Regions from separate parts of the Mesorhizobium sp. LMG17149 genome, predicted to be linked through region 1. Evidence: predicted binding sites of a transcription regulator. Region 1 holds the regulator's gene; each other region holds the start of a gene.

What was found. The regulator LexA, encoded in region 1, represses DNA repair genes until DNA is damaged. The targets are predictions, from matches to a motif close to TGTTCNNNNTGTGTTCNG.
Region 2: NP945_RS08905 (ImuA family protein) is a predicted target of LexA. The motif match lies at 3,301-3,318, and genes of this name have one in related genera.
Region 3: NP945_RS29615 (YifB family Mg chelatase-like AAA ATPase) is a predicted target of LexA. The motif match lies at 3,812-3,829, and genes of this name have one in related genera.
Region 4: NP945_RS04615 (sel1 repeat family protein) is a predicted target of LexA. The motif match lies at 2,644-2,661, and genes of this name have one in related genera.

Annotation. Positions count from the first base shown of each region.
Region 1 is NZ_JANIFL010000004.1:450,804-456,764, forward strand. Features, by position in the region: gene kynA (tryptophan 2,3-dioxygenase) at 1-545, shown strand, start outside; gene kynU (kynureninase) at 617-1,864, shown strand; gene lexA (transcriptional repressor LexA) at 2,274-3,014, shown strand; gene NP945_RS11445 (ComEC/Rec2 family competence protein) at 3,008-5,470, opposite strand; gene gltX (glutamate--tRNA ligase) at 5,573-5,961, shown strand, end outside.
Region 2 is NZ_JANIFL010000003.1:568,525-574,485, forward strand. Features, by position in the region: gene NP945_RS08880 (hypothetical protein) at 471-659, opposite strand; gene NP945_RS08885 (entericidin A/B family lipoprotein) at 659-799, opposite strand; gene NP945_RS08895 (hypothetical protein) at 1,725-1,922, opposite strand; gene NP945_RS08900 (hypothetical protein) at 2,033-2,788, opposite strand; gene NP945_RS08905 (ImuA family protein) at 3,349-4,113, shown strand; gene NP945_RS08910 (DNA polymerase Y family protein) at 4,025-5,548, shown strand; gene NP945_RS08915 (error-prone DNA polymerase) at 5,545-5,961, shown strand, end outside.
Region 3 is NZ_JANIFL010000016.1:34,011-39,971, forward strand. Features, by position in the region: gene NP945_RS29595 (2-dehydro-3-deoxygalactonokinase) at 1-183, opposite strand, end outside; gene NP945_RS29600 (SDR family NAD(P)-dependent oxidoreductase) at 180-947, opposite strand; gene NP945_RS29605 (bifunctional diguanylate cyclase/phosphodiesterase) at 1,215-2,564, opposite strand; gene gshB (glutathione synthase) at 2,795-3,736, shown strand; gene NP945_RS29615 (YifB family Mg chelatase-like AAA ATPase) at 3,920-5,452, shown strand; gene NP945_RS29620 (J domain-containing protein) at 5,723-5,961, shown strand, end outside.
Region 4 is NZ_JANIFL010000002.1:263,061-269,021, reverse strand. Features, by position in the region: gene NP945_RS04635 (AMP nucleosidase) at 1-1,273, opposite strand, end outside; gene NP945_RS04630 (hypothetical protein) at 1,390-1,584, opposite strand; gene NP945_RS04625 (hypothetical protein) at 1,623-1,781, opposite strand; gene NP945_RS04620 (DUF2147 domain-containing protein) at 2,005-2,346, opposite strand; gene NP945_RS04615 (sel1 repeat family protein) at 2,795-3,061, shown strand; gene NP945_RS04610 (hypothetical protein) at 3,043-3,378, shown strand; gene NP945_RS04605 (ABC transporter substrate-binding protein) at 3,454-4,575, shown strand; gene NP945_RS04600 (acetyl/propionyl/methylcrotonyl-CoA carboxylase subunit alpha) at 4,665-5,961, opposite strand, start outside.

The DNA.
Region 1 (5,961 bases):
GGGATGTGCTGCGGACGATGACGCCGAGCGAATACACCGAGTTCCGCGACGCGCTCGGCCAGTCCTCGGGTTTCCAGTCCTGGCAGTATCGCGCCATCGAGTTCATGGCCGGCAACCGCAACCTGGCCATGCTCGGGCCGCACAAGCACCGGCCCGACCTGAGCGGAAAGCTGGAAGCGATCCTGACCGAACCATCGCTCTACGACGAAGCGCTGCTGCTGCTTGCGCGCAACGGATTCGACATCGGTGCCGATGCCAGGCGCACGGACTGGCGTGAGACGCGAACCGAGAACGAAGAGGTGCTGGTCGCCTGGCAAACCATTTACCGCGATCCGCAGCGCTACTGGATGTTCTACGAACTGGCAGAGAAGCTGGTCGACTTCGAGGATTATTTCCGCCGCTGGCGCTTCAACCACGTCACCACGGTTGAGCGCATCATCGGTCTGAAACGCGGCACCGGCGGCACGTCGGGTGCTTCGTATCTGAAGAAGATGCTCGAGGTGGTGCTGTTCCCGGAACTGTGGACGGTCCGCACCCGGCTCTGACATCGTCGAAATGAAAACAGCGACACGCGGCGGCGGAACACCCTTCGCGAACAACCGGGGACTGACTGACCATGAGTGGATTTCCTGATCTCGCCGCAGTCGAAGCGATGGATGCCACAGATCCGCTGCGGGCCATGCGCGACCGTTTCATTCTGCCGGAGGGGGTGATCTATCTCGACGGCAATTCACTGGGGGCAGCGTCTCATGCCGTTTTCGGCGAGCTGCAGCAGGCGGCAACCCAGGAATGGGCCCAGGACCTCATCCGAGCCTGGAATACGGCCGGATGGTTCGAGATGCCGATCGAACTCGGCGATCAACTCGGACGCCTGATTGGAGCCGCGGCCGGCCAGACCGTCGTCTGCGACACGACGTCGACCAACATCTACAAGGTGCTGCATGCGGCGCTGGAGATGCGGCCGGGCCGGTCGGTCATCGTCGCCGAGGGTGACAGTTTCCCCACCGACCTGTACATCGCCGAAGGCGTGGCCTCGACACGGGACGGCGTCCTGCTGCGCCTCGCGGGCGTCGACGCGCCCACCATCGAAGAGCTGATCGACGAAAACGTCGCGGTGGTGCTGGTCAACCACGTCAACTACAAATCGGGTGAACTGCGCGACATGGCGGCGCTGACGCGCAAGGCTCATGCGGCCGGAGCGCTGATCGTCTGGGATCTATGCCACACCGCCGGCGCCCTGCCCGTCGAGCTCGATCAGGCAAATGCCGATTTCGCCATCGGCTGCACTTACAAGTACCTCAACGGCGGTCCGGGCGCACCGGCCTTCATCTATGTCGCGCAGCGCCATCACGGCGATATCAGCCAGCCGCTCAGCGGCTGGTGGGGCCATGCGCGGCCCTTTGCCTTCGAACGGGGGTATGTTGCCGGCACCGGTATCCGCCGCTTTCTGTGCGGCACCCAGCCTGTCCTGTCGATGCGGGCGCTCAAAGGCGCGCTTGTCATCTGGAACGACGTCGACATGGCGGCATTGCGAAAAAAGAGCGTCGCGCTGACGGAACTGTTCATCCAGCTCGTCGAAGCAAAGTGCGGCGCCTATGGCCTCACGCTGGAGACCACCCGCGACGCGACCAGGCGCGGCAGCCAGGTGTCGTTCCTTCACGATCACGGCTATCAAATCATGCGGGCGCTGATCGAGCGCGGCGTCATCGGTGATTTTCGCGCGCCATCGACCATCCGTTTCGGCTTCACGCCGCTCTATGTCGGCTACAAGGATGTGTGGCTGGCGGTTGAGGTGCTGGAGGATATTCTGCGCACGGGCGCATGGAAGGACCAGCGTTTCGCCGTCAAGGAAGCCGTTACCTGACGCAACGATCTCCGCGATTTGCCGTCGCCGCCCTCACTGCCCGGCAGATGACGGAGGGCTGAATTCCAGCCACAAATGCCAACAGACGTTGGCGTTTTGGCTCCGTTTCGTTCACGGCAAACGAACGTCCCGAAGATTGATAGCGTCCCTTGTGGAGGTCGATCGGCAGATGATGCCAAGCCTTGGGTCGAGGATGAGCCACAGGTCATTAACCATAATGGTTTCAATGTGAGCAGGCGCATTGCCGTGGTTGGCGCCTGTCGATCGCGACCCGCTGGCAAGCCCAAATAATTTCAGCAGCCTTAACAAATTCATTAAACTTTAAACGGTTGCAGAACACAACTGGAACAGATAGTGTTTGTTCTGGGTTTGTTTTTCGATTCTGGTTTCAGGTAATCTGGGGGCCGCCATGCTGACACGCAAGCAACATGAACTGCTGATGTTCATCCATGAACGCCTGAAGGAGAGCGGCATTCCGCCATCCTTCGACGAGATGAAGGAGGCGCTCGACCTTGCCTCCAAATCCGGGATTCATCGGCTGATCACCGCACTTGAGGAGCGCGGCTTTATTCGCCGGTTGCCCAACCGGGCACGGGCGCTGGAAGTGCTGCGATTGCCGGACTCCATCGCGCCCGGCCTCAACGCGGCAAAGAAGTTTTCGCCAAGCGTCATCCAGGGCAGTCTCGGTCAGGGTGGTGCCCTTGGCCGGCAGATCAAGCCGGCGCCTTCGCGGATGCCCTCGCCCGGCAATGATGACGATGCGGTCTCCGCCGTGTCGATCCCGGTCATGGGCCGTATCGCCGCCGGTGTGCCGATCGATGCCATCCAGCATCAGACGCATTCGATCTCCGTGCCGCCGGACATGATCATGGGCGGCGCCCACTATGCGCTGGAGGTCAAGGGCGACTCGATGATCGAGGCCGGTATCTTCGACGGCGACACCGTCATCATCCGCAATGCCGACACGGCGAACCCCGGCGAGATCATCGTGGCGCTGGTCGATGAAGAGGAAGCGACGCTGAAGCGGTTCCGCCGCAAGGGCGCTTCGATTGCGCTCGAAGCCGCCAATCCGGCCTATGAAACCCGTATTTTCGGCCCAGACAGGGTCAAGGTGCAAGGCAAGCTCGTCGGCCTCATCCGCCGCTACTGAGGCGGCTGCGGGTTGGCCGCTGGCTTCTCGGGTTTCTTGAAGGGTGCCAGCCCCCTCGCCTCACGAGAGTATTTGCGTTGCGTGTGCCAGGGCCGATATGGGCTGTTCACCGCGAAGCTGATTGTCGCCGGCGTGGTCGCCGATTGGCGATCGAAGAAGACGGCGGCACTGCCTTTGCGAGCCAGTTGCCGCTTGGTGATGACGAGAACCAGCGGATTGTGACAGGCGTCATAGGCGGTGGCGTCATTGATGACGATCAGCTCGGCGAAGCCGCAGGCTTTCCAGGTGTCCTTGCGGTCCTCGACATAGGCAATGATCGCACCGGACATATGCCTGGCCACGCAAACGCCTGAGGAGCAATAGAACGGCGATCCCGGCGGTAGCTCAACGGCGTCCGCGACGTCGAATTGCCCATCGCTCTTGTCGAACACCTCTGGCACGACGATGGTTTCTGATGTCAGGGCGCGTTTCCAGTTGTCGACGGTGAATTCGTTCGGCCGTTCCCGGCTGACGGCAAGCTCGCCGCCACCGATCGGCAACGCCACCAGCCGGGCGTCTTCCGAGATCAGCACATCCGGCGTGCGCGTATCCGAGACGGTCAGCAAGCCTGCCAGCGCGAATGGCAGAGCAGCGAGCCGCAGCCAAGTTGTCGCCATCGTCGCGATGACCAGGGCAATTGTCACCAGCAGGACAGATTGCTGCGAAATCAGCCCAACCCCATCGACAGGCGAACGTTCGGAGATCCAACCCGATATGGCGATCATCACCGTCAGACCCTTGCCCATCAGGTAGAGGGCCGGCCAATCCAATCCGAAAGGCATCAGCAGCGCGCTTGCGACAGCCAGGAACATGACGACGGTAACGATCGGCATAACCGCCAGATTGGCGAACAGGCTGAGCGGCGACACACGCTGAAAATGCCAGATGGCAAACAGCGTCGTGGCGCTGCCGGCGATGATGGAGGTCATGGCAAGGCCGGTTGCCGCGAGCACGAACTTTCGCGTCAGGAAACCGGGCATGGATCGCTTTGGGGGCGGCGGTCTTGCTTTTCCCGCGCGGTGATCGGCCCAGCCGGCATAGGCGCCGACCAGAGCCGCGGTCGCGGCGAACGACATCTGAAAACTCGGGCCGACCACCTCATGCGGCGACACCACGATGACGGCGATCGCCGAGATCGCCAGATTGCGCATGGTGAGTGCTGCTCGATCGAACAGCACGGCAATCAGCATCACCGCCAGCATGATGAAGCTGCGCTCGGCGGCAACGACGACTCCAGAGATGATGAGATAGGCCGCGATCGAGAACAGTGCGGCGACGGCGGCATACTTCTTGACCGGGCGACGCGCGGAAAAGTCGGGAAACAAGGCGAAGGCGCCGCGCAGCAAGCCCATGATGGTGCCTGCGACCAGCGCCATGTGCAGTCCCGAAATCGAGATGATGTGGTAGATGCCGGTACGTCGCATCGCCTCATTGATGTCATCGGGAATGCCGGCGCGCACGCCGACGATCAGCGCCGCGGCGATCTCGCCTTCGGCGCCGCCGACGCTCGCCCTGATATGGTCGGCGATGGCCTCGCGGGCATTTTCCACGCTAGAGGAAATTCGGGCCGGCAGCGGCATGTCGCCATCATCGCTGACGACAAGCTTGGGGTTGCCGAGAAAGAACCCGCTGCCGCCGATGCCGGCAAAATAGCTGTCGAAGGAGAAATCATAGCTGTCCGGCCGCACCGGCCCAGTCGGCGGCAAAAGCTTGGCATATCCAGTGATGAGGGAGCCTGCGGTCACGTCAGCCGGGATCTTGCGTGCCGAAAGCCGCACCCGTTCCGGCGCATAGCGCAGTTTCGGTCTTGCGGTCGACGTCACGTCGATGGTCAGCCGGATACGGCCAGTTTCCATCCGGTCGAGCGAGACGACGCGGCCGGTCACCTGCGTCGAGATTTCCGAGCCCAACATTTGTGTGCCCGCACGCCACGTCTCGACCTTGGCAGCAAGCAGTCCTAGGGCGCACAAAAGCGCCGCCATGAAACACAGATGGGTCTTTGGCCATGAGCGCGAGACCAGCGCACAGATCCCCGTCAAGATGACAACCGCGACAGGTCTCGCAAAGTCGGGTTCAGCCGTCAGCGAAAAATAGCCGATCGCTCCGATCGCCAGGCAGACCGGCACCAGCAGGAAGGCCACGCCCCGGTCGAGTTCCAGGCTCGCCGCCGTGTTCACGCTGTGGCGCAGGCGAGGCAGTGATGTCAGGCTGATTTGCCGGCGCACGCGAACGATCCTGCCGGTTTCGGCAACAGGAACAGAGGCGGCGACATCCGCTTGCAAGGGCGCCTTGCCGGGATCCGGCACAAGGGGCGATGGCGGCGGTAATGGGGCTGGCCGAGGCGCAAACAGGGACCGTTCGCTGACGCCGATGGCAGCGTCCTCGCCCTGATCCGAGCCCCAGCCTCGTCCAGCCATCGGGTCTGCCCCTTGCGCCCTCGACACCCTATGCTACATGAACGCCGGGCGCGCGAAAGCCCGCGCAACCGCACCCCGCTTCAGATGGTTTCCGAGAGTTCCATGTCCGACAAGGTCGTCACCCGTTTTGCCCCTTCGCCCACCGGCTATCTGCACATAGGCGGCGCGCGCACGGCACTGTTCAACTGGCTGTATGCGAAGCACACTGGCGGCACGATGCTGCTGCGCATCGAGGACACCGACCGCGAACGCTCCAATGAAGCCGCGACGGCTGCCATCCTCGACGGGCTTTCCTGGCTTGGCTTGAGCTGGGACGGCGAGCCGGTGTCGCAGTTCGAGCGTGCGCCGCGCCACCGCGAGGTGGCTGAGGAGCTCGTGCGCATGGGCAAGGCCTATTATTGCTATGCCACGCCGGCCGAACTGGAGGCCATGCGCGAGGCCGCCAGAGCCAAGGGGCTGCCGCCCCGCTATGACGGCCGCTGGCGCGACCG
Region 2 (5,961 bases), on a different contig from region 1:
AACTAAAGTACACCCCGTCTCGCCAAAAGGGAAATGTTAGATATCTCTAATGTATGATTCGGACCCCGGGGGCTGACCGTAGCGTATCAAATCCGAGAATGTCTTGCGGGCCAGGTGATAGCGGAATACCGGGCTGGGGCCCCGACATCCTATTGCGCCGCCGCACAGGCAACGAAAAGGTCCCTGACGCTCCACCGATCCGGAAACTACTTTCTTAAGGTGACCGACGAGAGCAACGGCAGAGTGTTCGCCTACCAATACGCCGACTTGCTCTGCTGAGTGGGTCTGAGTAGCGGCTGCTGCTCACCTCCGGGTCAAAAACCCGCCGCCCCATTCATAGCAGCGGCGGGCCGTGCCTAGGGATAGTTGGACTAGACGGTGTGTTGATTCACCGCTGATGGATGGCTGAGGTGCAAAACCATGCAACCACAAACCCCGATACGCGACAGAAAGCCGTCGCAACGTCAACTTTACTCAAGCCGGAATTCAACCGCATGCTTGTCGGCCTCACTAATAAGGCCGCTGTCCATGGCGGCTTCGAACGCCTTGGTGAAATACTGATCATCGGAAGCCTCGTGATTCTGCTGCGCAAGATCGATCGGCAGAGCTCCGATCACGCGGCCCGTTGTCTTCTCGATGACCGTGACGGTCCTCTGCATCAGGGTTTATTGACCGTGTCGTCGACTGCGTTGGCCGTCGATTTGACGTCCCTGCCGACGCCTCGGACGGTGTTGGCGCAGGCCGCAAGGGCCAAGGCACAGGCAAGAATGACAATCGGTGTGATGCGTAGCAGTCTCATGGACGGGTTCTCCTATTTGTGGTTATCAAGTCCGCTTTGCCGTATCGCACCTGTAACCGCCATCACCTTGTTGTGGGCGGCCGCTTCATCTGCGGTGTCAAAGGGCGTTGCGATGGTCGTCCCATCCAGAGCCAGTAGCACAGCCAGGAACGGAAGGCCGATCAGCGGTGGTGCGTAGACGTACGCTGGGCGGGCATTCTTCATCGCCCATGTAGCACCCTTTGTCGGTCAGGACCTAATCCACGCCCTGAAGACCAAAAAGCCCGCCAGCCGGAGCCACCGGGCTTCCAGTGGTCAAAGACCTGCTCAGGTCGCAGAAAGACCCGACTCGATGACTTGCGCCGTGATTGAGGAAAGAATTCCCCGCTTGGTCAGGACTGGCTTTTCATAGGCTTTTTTCATAGCTGTTCCTCCCTTTTCACCCACCGAAACTGCTTTGGGGCAATTAACTTGTCAAGCTGATGCTAAAATGGCCGCCAGTGACGCACGCCACGCGTCGCGATCGTCGCAGAGAAGACGGAGAATGATCCGGTGCGAACCAGCGGGCGAAGAACTTCGGTCGCGTTGGACGGCAAACGGGCAATCCAGATCGACGGCTGTCCTGTCGAAATTGGTCGACCAAGACTTAGCCGGCCCCCCAAATCCGGGGAACGATGCTAACGGGAGAGCGCTACATGGCCGGGCCCACCTACCGCCGGCATGCAGCGTGAGCAAGTCGTGATCGATCGCAGCGGCAGTCCGTCAACCCGGCGCCGCGAGTCGTGCGCGAGAGCACTGGCTTCCGAGCGTTTCCTCCAGCCGAGCCAGTCGGCGACTGACAACGGATTTGCGACGCCCAGCCGCCCCTCCGCACGATGCCTGGTCCCTGCGTGATCTCCCGAAGGTCCTGGCTTCGGCTTTTCTGATCTGGCACATCGTCGGACACTCAGCGCGTCTTGCCGGAGCGAAGATGCATCTCGATCTTGTTGATGGCCTTGGTGAGGATATCGACTGCCTGCAGATTGACTGCGAAGTCGAAGTTCCCTTGCGCCGTTTCGAATATCAGAACGCCGACCTTGGTCTCGTCGTCGCTCATCATGCCTGTTCCAATGCCGGTCGGCATATAGGGTGGTTTTTCTGACATGGTTCTCTCCTCGGGTGCGGTGTGGGCTGGTCAGGTTTTTAGCCATCCAGCGTGCGACCTGGAGTGGCCAAGCACGATCGATCGACGATGGCCGTGTAACCCGTTCACCGCTAATCGAAATGCATCGACTGGCCGCGCATCATCGCCAGGGTCAGTGCGATTGCAGGATTTGCAGGTGGCTTCTCCATAAGCAGGGAGCCGTCGAAATCGCGCCATGCCGCCATCCGCAATTCTTCACCGTCTTCGCTGGCTGCAGGATCGAAAACGTGGGCATCGTAGGGGTCCTGGTCAATCTCGATCGTCCAGTCCTTGAGTGCCTTGCGAGCCATTTCTTCCACCTGGGCGAGGTTGCTGGTGAAGAAGGGGATACGGTCGCCATTTTCCGAAAGCGGCTCGACCTGATCCAGCGTCGGCCGCTCGGGCACCCAACCAAGAACGAAGGCAATATCGAAATCGATCTGGCGGTCCGGCCCGGTCGTGGTCTCCAATCGGGTGACAACATCGGGATAGAGCTGTTTGCGCGCCGGCCACGTGTCCGGGAGCGCCTCGGCCTGCAATCTCGTTCGGGGCACGTCGATCAGCTCCAAGATCTGATGGCCCGGAACTTTATCCTCCGGCCAGCCCGCACAACATGCAGTCGTCGCAGCCTCGTCGGCTTCCATCCAGACCGAAGCAGCCTGGTCCTCGTCCTCGGTTGGCTGGTCGTCTTCCGGGAAGCCCTTGATATCCCAGCCTTCCAACGCGAACAAACCTTCCGCGCCTTGCAAAGCCGTAATGCCGGCGCGCGAGAAGACTGCTTCGGCTGCCGCGACCCCGCGTGCCAGTTCCTCGGGCGTTGCACCTTCAATGTTCAAGCGAAGTTCCACGGTTCGCCTCCAGTATCAATCACCAACAGTGAACAAAATAAGAACAAAGGTGTCAATAGACTCCTGATGGTTTGGAAAAATGGTTGTTTTCCAATTTGGATAGGGAAGATCTGGCAATCGGTTGAGGCTTCGTGCTCAATCCCAACGCAACTGCATTCATGGCCGATGCTACACGCGGACCACCGCGGACGGGGACAGTCGGTCCCGCGTCCCGTCCTGCGGCCGGCGCTATGCTGACGCTCCTACGGCTGTCCTGTTAACCGCCCGCGGCGGGGGCGAATTTCCTCCGTCCCGCGCGCGACAATGTCCGCCATTGCGGACGCGCGCAGGACTGCGGTTTATACGCGTTTTTCCTTGTGCGCCGCCAACCGCCGGCGCGAACATCCCAACAGGACAGGTGGCCTTCGACGCCTCGTCCTGCTGGCAAACGGTTCTTTCGGTGCCACCGGGCGGTCGCGACAAAATTTCTTCCGCAGCGCAAACTCTCCATGGCATTGACTCTTTATTAGGAAGGGAACAAATGAGGAACATTCCGCCACCATGTCGCGTTCAGGGGACAGATGAGTGCATCGACGCCAAACGCTGCTATTTCCGATCTGCGAGATCGCATTGCGCGTCTCGAAGGCGGTAATGCGCGCAAAAGAGCGGTGCTCCCATTCGGTATCTCCTCGATCGACAGTCATCTGCCAGGCGGGGGTGTGGCGCTTGGCGCACTTCATGAAGTTGCCGGCGGCGGCAATGGAGCGATCGATGGCGCTGCAGCGTCGCTTTTTGCAGCCGGGATTGCAGCGAGGACGCAAGGCAAGGTGCTGTGGTGCGTGACGCGCCAGGATCTGTTTGCACCGGCAATCGCACAGGTCGGACTTCATCCCGACCGGGTGATCTATGTCGAAGCCGGTGACGACAAATCCTTGCTCGCCTGCTTCGAGGAAGGTCTGCGGCATGTCGGGCTTGGAGCTGTGGTCGCGGAAGTGGCGCGCCTGTCCATGACGGCCTCGCGCCGGTTGCAACTGGCATCGGAAGGCTCCGGCGCGATGGGCATCGCCATCCGCCGCTGGCGCCGCCAGACCGAAGCCGCCGATTTCGGGCAGCCCACGGCGTCTGTCACCCGCTGGCGAGTTTCCGTGCTGCCGTCGCGACCGCTGCCTGTGCCCGGCGTTGGTCGGGCGCGATGGCAACTTGAACTGATCCGGTCTCGTGGAGGGGAAACACTCGATATCGAAGTGGAGGCTTGTGATGCCAAGGGTCGTCTCGCTATTCCTTCCAAGCTGGTCGACCGACCGGCTCAGAAGGAAATTGGGCGACGTCTCGCCGCCACCGGATAAGCCTTTGGTGCTGGTCGGGCGGCACGGTAATCGTCGCCTGGTGACTGCGGTGGATCGCGCGGCACTGGAAGCGGGCCTGCGCGTTGGAATGCCGGCAACGAAGGCGCAGGCCCTCGTCCAGGGGCTGGCGGTCATGGATGCCGAACCTGAAGCAGACGCGCAGGCATTGGATCGGTTGGCCCTGTGGGCTTTGCGGCGGTACGCGCCGATTGTCGCAGCAGATCCTCCCGACGGATTGGTGATGGATACCACGGGCGCCGATCATCTTCATGGCGGTGAACGCTTGATGCTGGCCGATATGGTCGAACATCTCGGCAAGGTCGGCTTCTCGGCGCGCGCAGCCATAGCGGATAGCTGGGGTGCTGCTCATGCGGTGGCGCGATACGTGAAGCAGACCGTCAGCGTGGTCGCCGTCAACGCAACCCAGGATGCGATTCTTCCACTGCCCATCGCGGCACTGCGGTTGCCCGACGCAATCGTCAGGGGTTTGCGGGTTCTCGGCTTCGACAGGGTAGGCGAGCTTCTGCAGCAGCCGCGCGCGCCACTGACGTTGCGCTTCGGGCCGGAACTCGGCCGCCGGCTTGACCAGGCTGCTGGACGCCTCGCCGAGCCGATTGAGCCGGTGCGGTCAGCGGATGTGGTCGAAGTCCAACGTGCCTTTGGCGAGCCCATCGGTGCGGCCGAGACAATCGCGCGCTATGTCGGCAAGCTTGTTCAAGCGCTGTGTGTCGATCTCGAGACCAAAGGCCTCGGGGCCCGGCGGCTCGACCTGCTGCTCTACCGCGTCGACAACCGCATCGAAGCCGTTCGCGTCGGCATGGCCTTGCCTGTCCGCGATGTGAAGCGGCTGACACGGTTGCTCTGCGACAAGATCGAGATGGTCGATCCGGGTTTCGGCATCGAGTTGATGCGCCTGTCCGCGCCCTTGGCAGAATCACTGACACCCAGGCAGACCGTTTCGTCGCTGATCGAGCAACGGGATGCAGACATCTCGGATTTGATCGACACACTCGGCAACCGTGTCGGTGAGGAAAAGCTCTATCGGTTTACCCCGGTTGCCAGCGATGTGCCCGAGCGATCTTTCCGGCGTGTAGCCGCTGCATCCGCTGAGACCGGCGACGCATGGCCAGACCATTGGCCGCGTCCGGCTCGTCTGTTTGCCGTGCCGGAGCCGATCGAGGCCATTGCGCTGCTACCGGACCATCCGCCGGCGAGCTTCACCTGGAAAGGCATCCGTCGACGGATCAAGCGCGCTGATGGTCCCGAGCGGGTTTTCGGCGAATGGTGGAAGCGCGACGCCGAGCTAACTGCCGTGCGCGACTATTTCCAGGTCGAGGACGAAGCCGGCGAGCGGTTCTGGATTTATCGCGCAGGCGACGGCGAGGATACCGCGACCGGCTCGCATCGCTGGTTCCTGCACGGCATCTTCGGATGAACGCGTGCTATGTCGAGCTGCAATGCACCTCGCATTTTTCCTTTCTGCGGGGCGCGAGTTCCTGTGAGGAACTGTTCGCGCAAGCAGCCAGCATGGGAATGCCCGCCCTTGCCATCTGTGATCGCAACAGTCTGGCCGGCATTGTCCGCGCGCACGAGGCTGCAAAGGCAACCGGCGTCAGGCTGATCGTCGGCTGCCGGCTGGATCTGGTGGAAGAGATTTCCATCCTGGTCTACCCGACCGGTCGCGCGGCCTACTCGCGGCTGTGCCGCTTGCTGTCGCTGGGCAAGAAGCGTGGCGGCAAGGCGAAATGCGTGCTGCATTGGGCTGACGTTGTCGCCTATGGCGAGGGGCTTCTTGCAGTGCTCGTGCCCGACCAGGCCGACGACGAATGCGCGCTCCGGCTCAGGCGG
Region 3 (5,961 bases), on a different contig from region 1:
TCCCATCGCCGCCAGATGCCCTTCGAGGATGGTCGAAAAGCCCTTCTGCTGCGCCGTGATCAGGCCATCGTCGCCACGGCGTTCGGCAAGCACCTTGCCTTGCCCGTCTATCAGCCAGACCCGCATGCGGGTCGTGCCCCAGTCGACGGCGGCGACCGCCGGTGCGTTGCCGGCTGGGTTCACAGGAAACCTCCATCGACGATCAGCATCTGCGCTGTCAGCATGCGCGAGGCGTCCGAGGCCAGGAACAGCACGGTGCCGACAATGTCGTCGGGCTGCATCACCTGTTTGATGCACTGCTTGGCAACATGGGCGGCAAGCCCCTGTTCGGTCACCCAGAGCTCCTTCTGCCGCTCGGTGATCACCCAGCCGGGCGCAATGGCGTTGACGCGGATGCCGTCCATACCGAGCTTGCCGGCCAGCCCCTTGGTCAGACCGAGGATACCGGCCTTGGCGGCCGTGTAGGACGGCATGTCGGGGTGGTTGATGAGATAGGATGTCGAGGTGAAGTTGATGATTGAGCCGCCGCCGGCCCGCTTCATGCCCGGCGCCACCGCTTGCGCGGTGAAGAAATGCGGCCGCAGATTGATCGCCTGATTGTTGTCCCAGAACTCGACCGTCACGTCCTCGACTGCGTGGCGTTCATCCCAGGCGGCATTGTTGACCAGCACGGTGACATCGCCATGCGCCTCGGCGGCCTTCGCGGCGGACGCACGCAGAGCCTCGACGTCGCGTAGGTCGGTCTTGAGATAAAGCGGCCGCTTGCCGAACGCTTTCTCGATGCGGTCGGCAAGAGCCGTGCTCGGGCCGTCGGCGATGTCGATGAAGGCGACATTGGCGCCTTGACGCACAAAGCCCTCGGTCAGGGCAGCACCAATTCCGGAACCGCCGCCGGTGATCAGCACCGAGGCTCCTTCGAGGTCGGCAAAATGCGCCGATGGCATCATCGTTGTTGTCTCCCAGCGCATGACCCCGAAAATCGCATCGATTTTCGGAAAGGGAACATGCGCAAATGTTAAATGCTACAGCGTCCTTTGCGCGTCTTGAAAGACGTGCGGCGCTGTAGCGTGACCGGCGCGCATCCTAGCCACGCAAGGCGCGCGGGCAAGGGCGAACCGCCAAATTTCAGGGCTTATGTCAGACAAAACGACAATGCGCCGCACCGGGTGCGCACAGCGGCATCGTCGGGATTACGGACTACGGGGAATCGCCGGTCAGATCGCCTTGGCGCGCAGGGCGCCGCGGAAGGAATCGCGGAGATAGCCGAGCGTGGCGTCGGCATCGACGGGCTTGCCGAACAGATAGCCTTGCCCGCCGGCACAGCCGAACTGGACCAGGCGGTCGGCCTGCGCTTCCTGCTCAATGCCTTCGGCGACGACGTCCATGCCGAGCCCCTCGCACATTGCGAGAATGGCGCGGATGATGTGCTCCGAGGGACGGTCGTCGAGAATGGAGGAGACGAAGGCGCGATCGATCTTGAGCTTGTCGAAATGGAATTCGCGCAGACGGCCGAGCGAGGACTGGCCGGTGCCGAAATCGTCGAGCGAGACGCGGATGCCGACGCGGCGCAGATCCTCGACGATCTGCGCGGCAGAGGCCGGGTCGTTCATCAGGCCGGTCTCGGTGATCTCGATCTCCAGCCGGCGCGGATCGAAGCCGGTGCGATCGAGGATCGCCAGTATGTGCAGGCCGGTGTTCTGGTCGACGAGCTGCGATGGCGACAGGTTGAAGGACAGGAACAGGTCCTTCGGCCAGCTTCTGGCCGCTTCGGTCGCCTTGCGCAGCACCAGCTGCGACAACGGGCCGATGATGCCGCGCTCCTCGGCGATGGGAATGAAGACGGTCGGCGGCACCGAGCCGAGGTCGCGATCTGTCCAGCGCGCCAGCGTCTCGAAGCCGATGGTGCGGCGCGTGTTGAGGTCGACGATGGGCTGGAAATGCGGCTCCACCTCGCCGGCCGAGACAGCCCGGCGCAGCGCCTGTTCGATGCGGGTGACGCGCTTGGCCGCCTCTTCCATCTCACGGGTGTAGACGACGACGCGGCCACGGCCGGAACGCTTGGCGTGATAGAGCGCCGTCTCGGCCTTATTGATGAGGATTTCCGTGGTCTCGTCGCCCGAATAGAACAGCGAGCAGCCGACCGAGGCCGAAAGCCTGGCGGTGCGTTCGCCGACATCATAGGGCGCCGACAGGATCTCGATCAGCATGCGCGACTTTTCGGCCGCTGCATCCTCGCTGAACACCAGGGGATAGAGAAAGGCGAATTCGTCGGCACCGATGCGGCAGACCGTGGAATGGCCGTCCATCGAGGCGCGCAGCCGCATCGCCACCTGGATCAGGATGTCGTCGCCGGCCTTGTGGCCGAACAGATCGTTGATCGGCTTGAAGCCGTCGAGGTCGAGAATGCCGACGGTAAAGGGCGCGGGATCGTCGGCACGGTCGGCGATCAGGCGATCGACCTTGTCGAAGAAGCGGCGATGGTTGCCAAGCCCGGTCAACGGATCTGTGAATGCCAGATCCGTGCTCTCCCTGTTTGCCTGACCGGTGCCAAACGAAGTTTGCATCGGTGTCCCTGTTTTGTGACGTCGGAATTTATTTTCAGACTGGCAGCAAACCCTTTAGGAAACGTATCGCGAAATCGATTTTCCAGGGGCAACCGCGACTGTTTCGAAGGATCGATGAAAGCAGCGCATTCGGGTGTCGGATGCCAATCCCAGGAATGTCGCGATTGGCAGACGGGCAGTGAGCCTGTACAGGCAAGACAGTCGTCCATCCGAGCCGCCGGAGACCCGCCATGAAGCTGAAAATCGCCGTCCAGATGGACCACATCTCCACCGTGTCGATCGCCGGCGACACCTCGTTCGCGCTGTCGCTGGAAGCGCAGCGGCGCGGCCATGAGCTGTTCCACTACACGCCGGATCGGCTCTCGTTGCGCGACGGCAAGGTGTTTGCCCGCATCGAGGAAATGCAGGTGCGCGACGAGAAGGGCAGCCACTATTCGCTGGGCGAGAAGGTGCGTACCGACCTGTCGGAGATGGATGTGGTCCTGCTGCGCCAGGATCCGCCCTTCGACATGAACTACATCACCACCACGCACATTTTGGAGCGCATCCATCCGAAAACGCTCGTGGTCAACGACCCGGCCTGGGTGCGCAACAGCCCGGAAAAGATCTTCGTCACCGAATTTGCCGACCTGATGCCGGACACGCTGATCACCAAGGATCCGCTCGAAGTTGCCGCCTTCCGCAAGGAGTTCGGCGACATCATCGTCAAGCCGCTCTACGGCAATGGCGGCGCCGGCATCTTCCATCTGCTGGAGGCCGACCGCAACCTTGCCTCGCTGCTGGAAATGTTCGGCCAGATGTTCCGCGAACCCTACATCGTACAGCGCTACCTCAAGGACGTGCGCAAGGGCGACAAGCGCATCATCCTGATCGACGGCGAGCCAGTCGGCGCCATCAACCGGGTGCCGGCCGAACACGATTCCCGCTCCAACATGCATGTCGGCGGCCGCGCCGAAAAGACCGAACTGACGGAGCGCGAGCGCGAAATCTGCGCCCGCATCGGCCCATCGCTGAAGGAGCGCGGCTTCATCCTGGTCGGCATCGACGTCATCGGCGACTATATGACCGAGATCAACGTGACCTCGCCGACCGGCGTGCGCGAAGTCAAACGCTTCGGCGGCGCCGACATTGCAAGCCTGTTCTGGGACGCGGTCGAGGGAAAGCGCGGGTAAGTCGTTTTCATTTTGTCTTAACCATGTTCCGTTTTTGCAACCGCGCTCGCTTCCGCTGCAACCCAAGCGGTCATGCGTTCCCGTAATGTTCTTGATTTGACCGGGGAAGTGTGATTGTCTTCCCGGCGGGCCATTCCTGGCCTGATCGCAGGGGCTGGGGCCAGCCTGAATTGGGGTTGCACGATGGTGGCGCGGGTTCGCACGGTGGCTTTCCAGGGCATCGAGGCCGTGCCGGTCGACGTGCAGGTGATGATCGCGCCCGGCAAGGTCAACATGCACATCGTCGGCCTCGGCGACAAGGCGGTGGCCGAAAGCCGCGAGCGGGTGCAGGCCGCACTGCATGCTTCCGGCCTGTCGATGCCGTCGAAGAAGGTGACTGTCAATCTGGCGCCGGCCGACCTGCCGAAGGAAGGCAGTCATTACGACCTGCCGATCGCGCTTGGCCTGATGGCTGCCCTTGGCGCCATTCCGGGCGACATGCTGGCCGGCTATGTCGTGCTTGGAGAATTGTCGCTCGACGGCACGATTGCCGCGGTCGCCGGCGCCTTGCCGGCGGCTATCGCCGCCAATGCGGAAGGCAAGGGCCTGATCTGTCCGTTCGCCTGCGGACCGGAGGCGGCCTGGGCTGGAAAGGATTTCGACATTCTGGCGCCGCGCAGCCTGATTGCCATCGCCAACCATTTTCGCGGCACGCAGGTGCTGTCGCGCCCCGAGGCCGGCATCCATGCCGCCGCTCTGGATTTGCCTGACCTCGCCGACATCAAGGGCCAGGAGACCGCCAAGCGGGCGCTGGAAGTGGCCGCCGCCGGTGGGCATAATCTGCTCATGATCGGACCCCCGGGATCCGGCAAATCGATGCTGGCGCAGCGGCTGCCGTCGATCCTGCCGCCGCTGGCGCCGAAGGAGCTTCTGGAAGTCTCGATGATCGCCTCGGTGGCGGGAGAGCTCGGCGAAGGCAAATTGACCGACCGGCGGCCGTTCCGCGCACCGCACCACTCGGCCTCGATGGCGGCGATGGTCGGCGGCGGCATCCGCGCGCGGCCAGGCGAGGTGTCGCTGGCCCATCACGGCGTGCTGTTCCTCGACGAGTTTCCCGAGTTCACGCCGCAGACGCTCGATGCGCTGCGCCAGCCGTTGGAGACCGGCGACTGCATGATCGCGCGGGCCAACCATCGCGTCACCTATCCGGCGCGCATCCAACTTGTGGCGGCGATGAACCCGTGCCGCTGCGGCATGGCCGGCGAGCCGGGCTATCGCTGCCTGCGCGGCGAGCGTTGCCGTACCGACTATCAGGCGCGCATTTCGGGTCCGCTGCTCGACCGCATCGATCTCAGGATCGAAGTGCCGGCGGTCTCGGCCAGCGACCTGATCCGGCCCGACCGGGCGGAGAAAAGTGCCGATGTGGCGCTGCGCGTGGCACGCGCCCGCACCATCCAGCGCGAGCGCTTCGAGCGGCTCGGCGCCACCCGCGCCACCACCAACGCGCATTGCGCGCCCTCGGTCATCGAAGAGATCGCCATGCCGGACGCCGCCGGCCTGTCGCTGCTCAAGGACGCCAGCGAAAAGCTCGCCTTTTCAGCGCGGGCCTATCACCGCGTGCTGAAGGTGGCGCGGACGCTCGCCGATCTCGACGCCAGCGAAACCGTTGGCCGAATCCATCTGGCCGAAGCGATCTCCTACCGCATGAGCTCGGAGCGGATGGCGCAGGCGGCGTAGGTCCGCCGACAAGCCGACCTCGCCACATTGCATTCCGCGATCACGCCATAACCCGGCCTCCGCGAATCGATCATCTCCACGGTGCGGCGGACCTGATTGTCCGCTTGGCCGGCGTCCTCACCACCCAACGGCCCCCACCGACCGGACGCCGGCCATTTTCTTCCTCTTCCAGAAAGCGTGGATGTCATCGGCGTCGGACCAAGGTCCTGGCCTCCGCATTGACATTCCTTATTTAGACAATGCGAATATGGTGTGGTCGGGGAGCCCGCTATGTTCATTGACTATTACGAAGTTTTGGAAGTCAGCCCGAACGCCAACTCGGAAACGCTGGAGCGCATATTTCGCTATTTTGCGATGCGCTATCATCCAGACAATCGCGAAACCGGCGATGAAGCCCGTTTCAGTGAAATCGTGGAAGCCCACAATACGCTCAAGGATCCGGTCAAACGCGCACAATACGACATCGCGTACAGGGACCATGCCGGCCTTCGCCGTGAATTGACCGAGGA
Region 4 (5,961 bases), on a different contig from region 1:
GCGTGCCGTAGGGAACACGGAAGCGGAAGCCATTGGCGGCGATGGTCGCCGATTCCATGTCGAGTGCGATGGCGCGAGATTGCGACAGACGCTGGACCGGGCCACGCTGGTCGCGCAGTTCCCAGTTGCGATTGTCGATGGTGGCGACGGTGCCGGTGCGCATGATGCGCTTCAGGTCATAGCCGGTAAGGCCGGTGACTTCGGCGACGGCTTCCTGCAACGCCACCTGGATCTCGGCAAGCGGCGGGATCGGCACCCAGACCGGAAGATCGTCGTCCAGCACATGGTCCTCGCGCACATAGGCATGCGCCAGCACATAGTCGCCAAGCGCCTGGGTGTTGCGCAGGCCGGCGCAGTGGCCGAGCATCACCCAGGCATGCGGCCTCAGCACCGCAATATGGTCGGTGATGGTCTTGGCGTTGGAAGGCCCGACGCCGATATTCACCATGGTGATGCCGCCATGTCCCGATTTCTTCAGGTGATAGGCCGGCATCTGCGGCAGGCGCGGCGGTGCAACGCCTTCGCTGGGCGCGCTTTGCCCGCTCTTGGTGATGACATTGCCCGGCTCGACGAACTCCGTGTATCCGCCGCCGCCATTGGCCATCAGGTCGCGGGCACGGGCGACGAACTCGTCGATGTAGAACTGATAATTGGTGAACAGCACGAAGTTCTGGAACTGCTGCGGCGTGGTTGCCGTATAGTGCGACAGCCGGTGCAGCGAATAATCGATGCGCTGCGCCGTGAAGGGCGCCAGAGGCCTCGGCTCGCCAAAGGCGACTTCGAAGGTGCCGTTGGCGATCTGGTCGTCGGTGCCATCGAGATCCGGCACGTCGAACAGGTCGCGGATCGGCCGCTTGATGCGCTCTGCCGTCGCGCCGTCGACATGGGTGCCTTCAAGGAAGGCGAAATGCAGCGGGATGGGTGTGGTCGATTCCGACACCGTGACCGCAACCCCATGATTGCGCATGATCAGGCGCAACTGCTCGACGAGGTAGCTTTCGAACAGGCCCGGCTGGGTGATGGTGGTGGAAAAATGCCCGGGCGTCGGCATATGGCCATAGGCCTGGCGCGAGTCGATCTGGGTGAACGAGTTGGTGGTGACACCGATCTCCGGATAAAAGGCCCGGTAGCGCTTGCCATTGTCGCCGCCTGCTGCCGCCAGCTCTGCAAAGGAGTCGCGCAGGAATTTGGTGTTGCGGTCGTAAAGCGCCTGCAGTGCCTTGACTGCTTTTTCGGCGCTATCAAAGCTTTGCCGGCCAAAAGGCTCCGGCATGACGACAGATTCGATGGCTTGTGGGTAGATTCGCTTTTCCATGGCTCAATATAGAGACTTGGATCGGCACTTGGGAGGGGTGTCGCGACCGAAGGCGGCCAAAGCGCCGTTTTTCTTCAACCGCGCTGCAGGCTGACCAGGAGCACAAAGCCGACGCCGGACTTCTTCAGGGCTGGTGCGTCGATCGTCGAGCCGGCGTCAGTGCGCATCATCGGCACGGCCAGAACCGGAGCGGCCAGCACCGTCAGGATAAGCGCCGCCCGCGGCAGAAGCCGAAGGGTCTTGAGAGTGTTGGCGGCGATGCGGTTCATGGCGTTCAGCTTTTCTTTCGAGGTCTTGGTTTCTTTGGTCAGTTGCGAAGATGGGTGGGGCAGGCGAGGCGGCAGGTTCTGGAACTGGCTTCGTCCCAGGCGCGGGCCGGACGGCCCGCTTCGGCGACGAGGATGGCGAAGAACATTCCAAACAGGCTCACCAGCAGGCAGACGATGGTGAAGCGGCGAGCAAGCATTGGGTCGGTCTCCTTCAACACGCCGGAGAATGCCCTGATGCAACTGAACCGGCTCTGATGCCGGCGTTCATCTGCCGTTCAAGATGATTGACGGGTTTCGACGGCGCCGGCGTCGGTTTGGATAGCCGCCGGTGGGTATCGAGCATCATCGGCGCAGGATGTGTCGACAAACGAAAACGGGGCCCGTCGAGGCCCCGTCATCATGTCGCAAGGATGCGCTCGATCAGAGCTTGTGCCAGGTCTGGCTCTTGCAGATCAGTCCGCCGAGCACGCAGCCGCTCATCTTGAGAGAGCTGCCCGACAATGTCGCCTTGCCCGAATAGGTCTTGTCGTTTGCCGGATCGGTGATGTTGCCGGCATATTTGTTGTCGCCTGTCGCCTTGAGCGAGCCGATGGTCTTGCCGGCATATTTCCCGGACTTGAGCGTGATGGAAAACGAGCCGCCGCCGGCGATGGCCGCGGTTTCGCCGGCCTGCGTCTTCCAATTGCCTTCGATCGGATCGGCCCATGCCGCACTCGCCACGATCAATGTGGCCGCAAGGGCCAGGCTCAGTTTTCGAAACATGTCTTCCTCCCTGTGGATGTCCGGCCGGATGCTCCGCCTCGCCGGTCTGCCGCTTACGCAAACGTAAGCTAATCCAGCTCCCGGCAAAACAAAAGCGGTGCCGTAGCGGAAGACTTTGGGATTTTGCAGCCGCCTGAAAGCGCCTCCTCGACGATGAAATGAAACGATCGGCGCATCGCCTTTGTTCGCCGTGGTTAGCGAAGTCTTGCCCCCGCGCGAGAAAACTTTCGTCAAATTTGAGGCAAGCAGGCTGAATTGCTGGGTTTGTATCCTTAACGAATTTCGGCGTTTACCTCTTGTTTTAGCTTTGTTTTCCTCAAATTAAGCACGCCATTTAACGACGGATTCAAGCCTGCACGGCATTCTCGAAAGCATCGGAAGAGCAGCCGGCAAGACGAAAGAAGGCAGCTCTCGGGAGCCTGACAGGGCCGGAAAACAGGGGATTGAAATGGCACGTTTTGAAATGCTTGAAGCAGGTTTCGGCGCCATGGGAGCAACTGCCCAGGCCGACATCCTTTTCGAACTGGGCATGATGTATGCGACCGGCCGCGATTGCGAGACCGACGTCGTTGCCGCCCACAAATGGTTCAACATCGCCGCTATCAAGGGCTCGGCCCGCGCCGCCGAGCTGCGCTCGGAACTGTCGGCCGCCATGTCGAAGGTCGAGATCGCCACGGCGCTGCGCGAAGCCCGCGAATGGATGACCATGCACTGAAATCTGCCAATCGCAAACAGATCCATCGAAGACAGGGAAGCTCCGGGATCAAAGCCGCACAGACGGCCAGACCCGGCGAAATTGAAGGCCGCGCAAGACGGTCACGAAGGCAAGGGAAAGAACGCGGCAGGCTGCAAGGCCCAGTCGTGCGCGACACAGGGAAGCTGAGCGGATTTTTAGGCGCGGGGGCGCCTGGAGATTGCTCGACGGGCAAAAAAGCCGCGACCAGCCGGAACAAGGCTGGCGTGGCTTTTTGCGTGGATGACGTCTTGCAGGCCCAATCGAGCGGCGCCAATGCGCCTAGACAGGCCGAATGAAGGATGAAATTGTCCGGCCTCTCTGGAAGAAGCGCGGCCGGGGCGGCCGCGCGTGAGTGGAGGAGTTCTACCATCATGAAAAAATTGAGTATTTTGAACGCGGCCATATTCGGCCTGATGTTGAGCACGCCGGTCGCATTCGCAGACGACATCACCTTTGCGGTGGTCGGCCCGATGACCGGACAGCTCGCCACCATCGGCGATCAGTTCAAGCAGGGCGCACAAGCTGCCGCCGATGCGATCAACGCCGCGGGCGGTGTCGACGGTCGTCAGATCAAGCTGAGCATCGAAGACGACCAATGCGATCCCAAGCAGGCCGTGTCGGTTGCCAACCGCGTCGTCGCCGATGGCGTCAAGTTCATCGACGGCCATGCCTGCTCGGGTTCCAGCATTCCGGCATCAGCTGTCTATGCCGAAGCCGGCGCCTTGATGATGAGCCCGGCCTCGTCAAACCCGGTGCTGACCGATGCGGCAGCCAAGGCCGGCTGGCCGACGATCATGCGCCTTTATACGCGAGACGATGCGCAGGGCGCCTTCATCGGCCCATGGATCGCCAAGAAGTTTGCCGGCAAGAATGTCGTCGTCCTGCATGACAAGAGCGCCTACGGACAGGGCGTGGCTGACGCCGTCAGGGCAACGATGAATGCCGGCGGCCTCAAGGAGGTCTATTATGACGGCATCAACGCTGGCGAGAAGGACTATTCGGCTCTCGTCACCAAGCTCAAGGATCTGAAGGCCGACGTTGTTTATTTCGGCGGCTATCATCCTGAAGCCGGCCTGATCCTGCGTCAGTCGGCGGAACAGAACCTGAAGTTCCAGCTGATCATGCCGGACTCCATCGCCTCGCCCGAATTCTGGCAGGTTGCCGGCCCGGCCGGCGAGGGCACCATGTTCGTCTTCCCGTCGGATCCACAGGCAAAGCCGGAAGCCAAGGCAGCCGTCGAGAAGATCAAGGCCGGCGGCTTCGTGCCGGAGGGCTTCACGCTGTTCTCTTACGCCACCATCCAGGCTTTCGCCGAAGGCATCAAGCGTGCCGGCAGCGACGACCCGGCCAAGGTTGCCGAAGCGTTGAAGAACGGTACGCCGATCAGCACCGTTGTCGGTGATGTCACCTTCGACGAGAAGGGCGACCTCAAGAATGCCAGCTACGACATCAACCAGTGGCATGACGGCAAATACGCGCCGATCGCGCAGTAATCGCCACCCTGGCGACTGGATGGCATAGAGAAATGGCCGGGTTCATCCCGGCCATTTTTTTGCTTCCCCTGTCGTGGCCTTCCGAACCGTCAGCTCACTGCTGTGGTCGCGGCGTTGTGCTCCTCGACGAACCGCACCAGCACCGTTCCGTCGGTGACCTGTGCGCCCTCTGTGGCGATCTCGGCGATCACGCCGTCATGCGGCGCGGCGATGGTGTGCTCCATCTTCATCGCCTCGAGGATCAGCAGCGGCTGGCCCTTGATCACCGTATCGCCTTTTCCCACGCGCACCAGCTTGACCAATCCCGGCATCGGCGCACGCAGGCTGCCGGTGCTTGCCGCCGCCTCATCGGCCCGTGCCAACGGGTCCGGCACGGCGAAGGTGTAGCCAACGGCGCCTTCGAACACGGTGATATGGCCTGGCCAGCGGGCGAGGCGTGGCGTGGCGCGAAAATCATGCGAATTGGTGTCGCCATAGGGCTTGTCCAGCGCGACCTGGAATCGTCCGTCCGCCCGCACCGAAACCTTCGCCGCGATATCGTCTTCGCCGAACCTCAGCCATGTGCGTCGCGCCACGCTGTGGAAATGGGCATAGCCGACAAGCGACGACCACGGATCGTCGGATGACGGGGTTGCGCCGGCACCGGAGGCCGCAAGAGCGGCGGCAGCAATGGTTTCGTCGCTCGGCGGCGGGACGGTCGCCAAGGTTTCTTGGTGTCTGCCAATCAGGCTGGTGTCGACATCGCCTGCAGCAAAATCCGGATCGGCGGCCAGAGCGGCAAGAAAGGCGGTGTTGACGGTCGAGCCGGCGATCTCGGTCCGGGATAGCGCCGCGCCAAGCGCTTCCAGAGCCCCCTGACGGTCCGTGGCGTGGACGACCAGCTTGGCAATCATCGGGTCGTAATAGGGCGAGATGGCGTCACCCGCCCGCACGCCTGTCTCTATGCGCATCGTGGCGCCTTCGGAGGCCGCGTCTGGAAATTTCAGATGGTGCAGCGTGCCCGTTGCCGGCAGAAAACCTTTCGTCGCGTCCTCGGCATAAATGCGCGCCTCGAAGGCATGGCCGACGAGCGCGATCTCGCTTTGCGTCTTCGGCAGCTTTTCGCCGCTGGCGACCCGCAACTGCCACTCGACCAGATCGGTGCCGGTCACCATTTCGGTGACCGGATGTTCGACCTGCAGGCGGGTGTTCATCTCCATGAACCAGAAGCGGTCGGCTTTCAGGCCCTGCGAGGCATCGACGATGAACTCGATGGTGCCGGCGCCTGAATAATTGATCGCCTTGGCGGCCTTCACCGCCGCATCCGTCATCGCCTTGCGCAAAGCCTCGGTCATGCCGGGCGCGGGCGATTCCTCGATCACTTTCTGGTGGCGGCGCTGCGCCGAG